DNA from 2 places in the Rhizobium azibense genome. Region 1 is predicted to be linked to the other one. Evidence: riboswitches for the same ligand, from Rfam matches in the RefSeq annotation. Region 1 holds a riboswitch; the other holds the start of a gene.
What was found. Region 1 has a riboswitch for S-adenosylmethionine ahead of metA (homoserine O-acetyltransferase MetA). Riboswitches for the same ligand answer to the same signal wherever they lie in the genome.

Region 1 (3,411 bases):
ATAAATCATGGTGGAATCGGACAGCGTCGTCAGCAGTGCCATCAGGGTGGATTGCCATTCCGGCTCAAGGCCCTCCAGCACTTCGTCGAAGATGATCCAGCGCGGCCGCGCCAGCAGCAGGCGGGCAAAGCCGATCGCCTTCTGCTCATCGGAGTCAAGTATCTTGTCCCAGCGGGCCCGTCTATCGAGACGCGCAATGAGGTGGCCAAGGCCGGCTTTCTTGAGCGCTGCTTCGACGTCCTCGCTCTTGTAGGTGTCCACCGGTTCGGGAAAGGACAGCGCTTCGCGCAACGTGCCACCGGGCACATAGGCCACCTCTGGAACGAAAAGCATCCCGTCGGTGGGCGGCAACCCTATCTTGCCGCTGCCGCAGGGCCAGAGGCCGGCAAGCGCCTGGAACAGCAGCTTGCGGTTCACATTGTGATCGCCGTTGATCATGACCTTCTCGCCGGCCCTGATCGTGACATCCGTCTCGCGGACGGCAAAGCCGCCGCACAGATCGATCTCTTCGCCGAGCTTGGCGGCGATCATGAGATTCTTCAGGGTTAGCGTATCCGCGTTATCCTCGTAGGCGATCGCATTCTTCGGATTGATGGGCTCGTCCATGCCGTGCAAGGCATGGCGGAAATCCGTCACGCGCATCAGCGTCGCGCGCCACTCGGCGATCGCGGCGAAATTAGCAACATACCAGCGCAGGGCGGTATTGACCTGGTTGAAGGCGCCGACGGACATCATCAACTCGCCGAAGGTCAGGCTCCCCGAAAAATAGGCGGGAGCCGCGACGATGATCGGGACGACGATGACCAGCCAGCCGTAGCCGGCAGAAACCCAGGTGAGGTTGGTGTTGGCCATGGTCAGGCGCTTCAGGATGGCAAGTACCGAAGTGATATCCTCATTGATCCGCCGACGTTCGTTTTCCTCGCCGCGGGCCACGGTAATCGCCGGCATGTTCTCGTTGGCATGCATGAGCGAAAAGCGAAGCTCCGCTTCCTTGGAGAAGCGGTCGGCATTCAATATCACCAGCTTTCGGCCGACGATCTGGCTGAGGATCGAGGCGGATGCCGCATAGAAGATCGCGGCCCAGACCATATAGCCCGGAATGGCAAAGGCGTAGGTGCGAAAATGGAAGACGAAACCGCTCGAAAGCTCCCAGAGAACGCCGATGAAACTGACGAGCAGGATCGTCGACTGGATGAGGCCGAGCGTCAGGCCGGTCGTGCTTTCTGCAAGATTGCGGGCGTCTTCATGCAGCCGCTGATCCGGGTTTACGCCGATCAGGCCGGTTGAGGCGAGACGCAGCGCACGCTTGCGCTTCAGCCAATGATCCACGAGGTCACGGGTCAGCCCTTCGCGCATATAAAGCGCGGTCATCTGGTTGAGCCACGCCTGGCCGACGTTCATGAGCAATAGCGAACCGGCAATCAGCGCGAAGACCTGGAGCTGATGGAAGAATTCGCCAACGTCGCGGCGCTGCAGGGAATCGTAGAACGGCGCGTTCCAGCGGTTCAAGATGACCTGGCCATAGGCCGTCGCCAGAATTACGGCGAGCAGAATCGAGGCGAGAAGCAGAATCCTTCCGCGGACTTTGGAATCCCAGAATGCCGCGAACATCAGTTTCAGGCGGTATCCGAGGCTGAGTTCGAAACCTACTCTATCCTGCCCTTGAATGCTCGGCCTGCCTTCGACGTCGTCTGCCATTATGCCCTTCCATGCGGACAATGATGATCCTTGCTTAACATGGTGACCCGCCCTGTCCATCAACAGATTTTACCAGTCATTAACGCGTGAGTTACCTTGGTTCAACGCGGCCCTTCAGAATTGCGATTGATTCGCGTGGGCTCCGGCGCTATTTAATGTTTTCCGTGGTGATTTGGCCGGCCGGCTTGCAGCCACGTTAAATAAGTCGCTAAAGGGCCGCGTGCGGACCGGTAGCGATTCTCTCGCCGCCGGTTTTTTATTTGCCGGTACCTTTTGTTGTGACTGAGTGACCGCAATGCCCATCAAGATCCCCGATACTCTGCCCGCTTTCGAGACCCTCGTTCATGAGGGCGTGCGGGTGATGACCGAAACGGCGGCGATCCGTCAGGATATCCGCCCTTTGCAGATCGGGCTTCTCAATCTCATGCCGAACAAGGTCAAGACGGAGTTGCAGATGGCGCGCCTTGTGGGCGCTTCGCCGCTTCAGGTGGAGCTCTCGCTGGTCCGCATTGGAAACCATCGGGCCAAGAACACATCCGAAGACCACCTGCTCGCCTTCTACCAGACCTGGGAGGAGGTAAGGCATCGCAAGTTCGACGGCTTCATCATCACTGGCGCGCCGATCGAAACCCTGCCTTACGAGGACGTGACCTACTGGACGGAGATGAAGAAGATCTTCGATTGGACCGAGACGAACGTTCACTCGAGCATGAATGTCTGCTGGGGCGCAATGGCGGCAATCTACCATTTCCATAAGGTTCCGAAATACGAGCTGAAGGAAAAGGCCTTCGGTGTCTATCGGCACAAGAACCTCAAGCCTTCATCCGTCTACCTCAATGGCTTTTCCGACAATTTCGAAGTGCCCGTATCGCGCTGGACCGAGGTCCGGCGCGCCGATATCGACAGATCCGAAACCCTCGAAGTCCTCATGGAATCCGATGAGATGGGCGTGTGCCTCGTGCATGAGGAAAAAGGCAAGCGGCTCTACATGTTCAATCATGTTGAATACGATTCAACATCGCTTTCCGACGAATATTTCCGTGACGTGAATGCCGGCGTGCCGATCAAGATGCCGCATAACTATTTCCCGCATAACGATCCGTCGCTTGCGCCGCAGAACCGCTGGCGCAGCCATGCGCATCTGCTCTTCGGCAATTGGATCAATGAAATCTACCAGACGACGCCCTATAATCTCGACGAGATCGGTACAAGAAAGTGAACTGCACCCGCCGCTGACCTTGTTGCGGCGGTGTTTTCTTTTAGTGTTGATGGTTGCGGTCCTCGGCAAATGGAGGCAGGTTCGCGGACCTGAAACCAATACAGATTTGGGATTGCGAACTATGTCGGAAAAGCTTGAACGGGAAGTTTTCGGAACGACGAAGGATGGCGAAACCGTCCATCGTGTCGAAATCAGGGGCGGCGGCCTTACAGCCAGGATCATGTCTTGGGGGGCAGTCATCCAGGATCTCCGGCTCGACGGCCATGATGCGCCTCTCATGCTCGGCTTCGACGACTTTGCCAGCTATCCGTCACATTCCTCCTATTTTGGTGCAACGCCCGGCCGCTGTGCCAACCGCATCGGCGGCGGCAAGTTTACCCTCGACGGCAGGGCCCATCAGCTCGAGCTCAATGAAAAGGGCGTTTCGCATCTGCATGGCGGCAGCGACAATATCGCCAAGCGCAACTGGACGATTGTCGAACACGATGTTGATT
Region 2 (3,411 bases), on a different contig from region 1:
CGCTCGAGGATATTGCCGGCACATATTTCCGTCAGTCGGAGCAAATCCCGACGCGCGTGCGCCTGGCTGCCGCCGAATTGTTTGACCGCGACGAGGCGGGGAAGGCGCGCCACCGCTGGCGCGCCGGCGGACTCGTTGCGCAGTTTTTGCCGGAAGCGCCGGAGCGCATGCGCCAGCCTGACCTCCACGGCGGCGACGGTGATAACGCTGCGCTGGCACACAAGGAAGACGACGCCTGGACCGAAGCGCGAACGTTGGTCGACACCATCGATGCGGACGAACTGACGGATCCGCAGGTCGGCATCGAACGCCTGCTCTTCCGTCTCTTCCACGAGCGTGGCGTGCGTGTTTTCAGTACCCGGGCAGTATTCGACCGCTGCAGCTGCTCGCGTGAGAAGATCAAAAATGTGCTGAAGGGCTTTTCGGACGACGAGATCGACGCCAGCCAGGAGAATGGCGAGATTGCCGTTACCTGCGAATTCTGTTCCACGACCTACCGGTTTGAGGTCGTGGAAGTCGCATCGGCTGCTGAATGATCAATTCAGCACCCTGAGCAGCCCGGGAGAGTCCAGCGAGAAGGCGGGTATTTCGACATCGAAAAGCTCGCCGTCCTCCGTTTCCATCTGGTAGTGCCCGAACATGAGGCCAGAAGGCGTATCGAGCGGACATCCGGAGGAGTATTCGTAGGTGTCGCCAGGTTCCAGCCGGGGCTGCTCGCCGACGACGCCAGGACCGGTCACCTCGTCCACCAGGCCGTTCTGATCGGTGATGTTCCAGTAGCGATTGATGAGCCGCACCGTCAGGTCCGAATTATTGCTGATCACGATCCGATAGCCCCAGACATAGCGATCATCATCCGGATCGGATTGCTCCTCCAGATAAAATGGCTCGACGACAACTTCGATATCTCGTGTGAGGGCGCGGTACATGCCTTACACCATAGCCAGGATATGTTACCCGTATCTTATACAGCGCTCGATCCGTCAAGAAACGGCACACGCATCATCCTTCAAACCGCGATGATTGCACGTCGTTTCGAGCATTAATCCTAATTTTCGAAGTTAATTCCCGTATTAATGCGGAACTCCTGCGACATTTCTTAGGTGGAGCATGTGGCCGGACCGGCAAGGTCCGGCCGTCGCTATTGCAGTCAGGACTTAACGTTTGAAAGAGCCTGAGCGAAATCATCGATCAGGTCCTCGACATCTTCGATGCCGAGCGAAAGGCGAACGGTGCCGGGGGAAATGCCGAGTTCGGCGCGGGCGTCATCGCTCAGGTTCTTGTGCGTCGTGGTGGCCGGATGCGTGATCAGGCTCTTTGAATCGCCGAGATTGTTCGAGATTTTGATGATATCGAGCGCATTCTGCAGCGCGAAGGCTGCTTCCTTCCCGCCCTTCAGCTCGAAGGCGACGAGCGTCGATCCGCCGGACATCTGCCTGGCGATGATATCGGCTTGCGGATGATCCTTGCGGCCCGGATAGATCACCTTGGCCACCTGCTTCTGTTCGGCAAGGAAGTCCGCGATCCTGGCGGCACTAGCCGTTTGCTGCTTGACGCGAAGCGGTAGGGTTTCGATGCCTTTCAGAAGCGTCCAGGCATTGAACGGCGACATGGCCGGACCGGTATGGCGGAAATAGTCGTGCAGGTTTTCGTCGATCCATTCCTTGTCTGAAAGGACGACGCCGCCGAGGCAGCGGCCCTGGCCGTCGATATGCTTGGTCGCGGAATAGACGACGATATGGGCGCCAAGTTCCAGGGGCTTCTGGAAGAGCGGCGTTGCGAAGACGTTGTCGACGACTACCTTGGCGCCGATCTGGTCGGCGAGCCTGGCGACGCCTGCGATGTCGACTACTTCCAGCGTCGGATTCGTCGGGCTTTCAAGGAAGAAGACCTTTGTGGCCGGGCGGATTGCTTTCTCCCAGTTTTCGAGATAGCGGCCGTCGATGAGCGTACATTCGATGCCGTATTTGGGTGCAAGCGTTTCGACCACCCACCGGCAGGAGCCGAAGAGCGCGCGGGCGGCAACGATATGGTCGCCAGCCTTCAACTGGCAGAGAATCGCCGCGGTGACGGCAGCCATGCCGGAAGCGGTGGCGCGGGCGTCTTCGGCGCCTTCAAGAGCGCACATGCGCTTTTCGAACATATCGTTGGTAGGGCTTCCGTATCGGGCATAGATAAAGCCGTCTGTCTCACCCTTGAAGCGCGCTTCCGCAGCTTCAGAAGTCTCATAGACGAAACCTTGCGTCAGGAAGATCGCTTCCGAAGTCTCGCCATATTGCGAGCGCAACGTCCCTTCGTGAACGAGTTGGGTTGCCGGGCGCCAAGTCTTGCTCATGCCATCACCACCTTCAAACAACAAAAAAACCGGCCGCAAATGCAGACCGGTTTCATACCCGGTCTTTTTAGCCACTTCTTTAACGTGGCTGCAAGCCGACCGGCCAAATCACCACGGGATAAAGCTGCAATACTGCTGTTAGCTTCTTGCGTCAATTCCTTGAGTTTGGTTTTGTCTGGGGCAAATTATGGATGGAGCATGATGGCTCGCGAAACTGGAATCTTGGCCGATCGCGCAATTGCGGCGCTGTTTGAATTGGGCCGCCTCACGAGTGAGCGGGAACTGGACCGCGATCAGATTCAGCCGGCAAGCCTGGACCTGCGCCTGGGCGCCAGGGCGTTCCGCGTCCGGGCAAGTTTCATGCCGGGCCCCTCGCATCTCGTTGCCGACAAGCTCGACCGGCTGAGCCTGCACGTCATCGACCTTTCCGAAGGTGCCGTGCTCGAAACGGGCTGCGTCTATATTGTGCCCCTCATGGAGCGGCTCGATCTTCCCGCTGAAATGTCCGCCTCGGCCAACCCCAAGAGCTCGACCGGCCGCCTCGACATCTTCACCCGTGTCATTACCGACTACGCGCAGGAATTTGACAAGATTCCTGCCGGTTATTCTGGCCCGCTCTACCTGGAAATCAGCCCGCGCACGTTCCCGGTCGTCGTGCGCCGCGGCTCGCGCCTCTCGCAGATCCGCTTCCGCGTCGGGCATTCAATTCTGGGCGAGCCGGAACTGCAGGCGCTGCATGATGCAGAAACGCTGGTTGCAAGCTCCAAGCCGAACGTTTCCGGCGGCGGCATTGCGCTGTCGATCGATCTGGCGGGCGACAAGGATGGCCTGATCGGCTACCGCGGCAAGCATCACACGGCCGTCGTCGATGTCGATAAGAAGGCTGAGCACGATATCTTCGATTTCTGGGAGCCGCTTTACAGCCGCGGCCGCAACGAACTGATCCTCGATCCGGATGAGTTCTATATCCTCGTTTCGCGTGAAGCCGTACATGTTCCGCCGCACTACGCAGCCGAGATGACACCCTTTGATCCGCTCGTCGGCGAGTTCCGCGTGCATTACGCCGGCTTCTTCGA

Region 2: it holds a riboswitch for S-adenosylmethionine, as region 1 does, so the genes downstream of both, EV130_RS10805 (O-succinylhomoserine sulfhydrylase) here and metA (homoserine O-acetyltransferase MetA) in region 1, are expected to answer to the same signal.

What each region holds. Positions count from the first base shown of each region.
Region 1 is NZ_SMBJ01000007.1:232,145-235,555, forward strand. It holds gene EV130_RS19150 (ABC transporter ATP-binding protein/permease) at 1-1,698, opposite strand, end outside; SAM riboswitch at 1,853-1,930, shown strand; gene metA (homoserine O-acetyltransferase MetA) at 1,994-2,917, shown strand; gene EV130_RS19160 (aldose epimerase family protein) at 3,039-3,411, shown strand, end outside.
Region 2 is NZ_SMBJ01000004.1:87,961-91,371, reverse strand. It holds gene EV130_RS10815 (Hsp33 family molecular chaperone) at 1-536, shown strand, start outside; gene apaG (Co2+/Mg2+ efflux protein ApaG) at 537-929, opposite strand; gene EV130_RS10805 (O-succinylhomoserine sulfhydrylase) at 1,151-2,335, opposite strand; SAM riboswitch at 2,382-2,460, opposite strand; gene EV130_RS10800 (2'-deoxycytidine 5'-triphosphate deaminase) at 2,534-3,411, shown strand, end outside.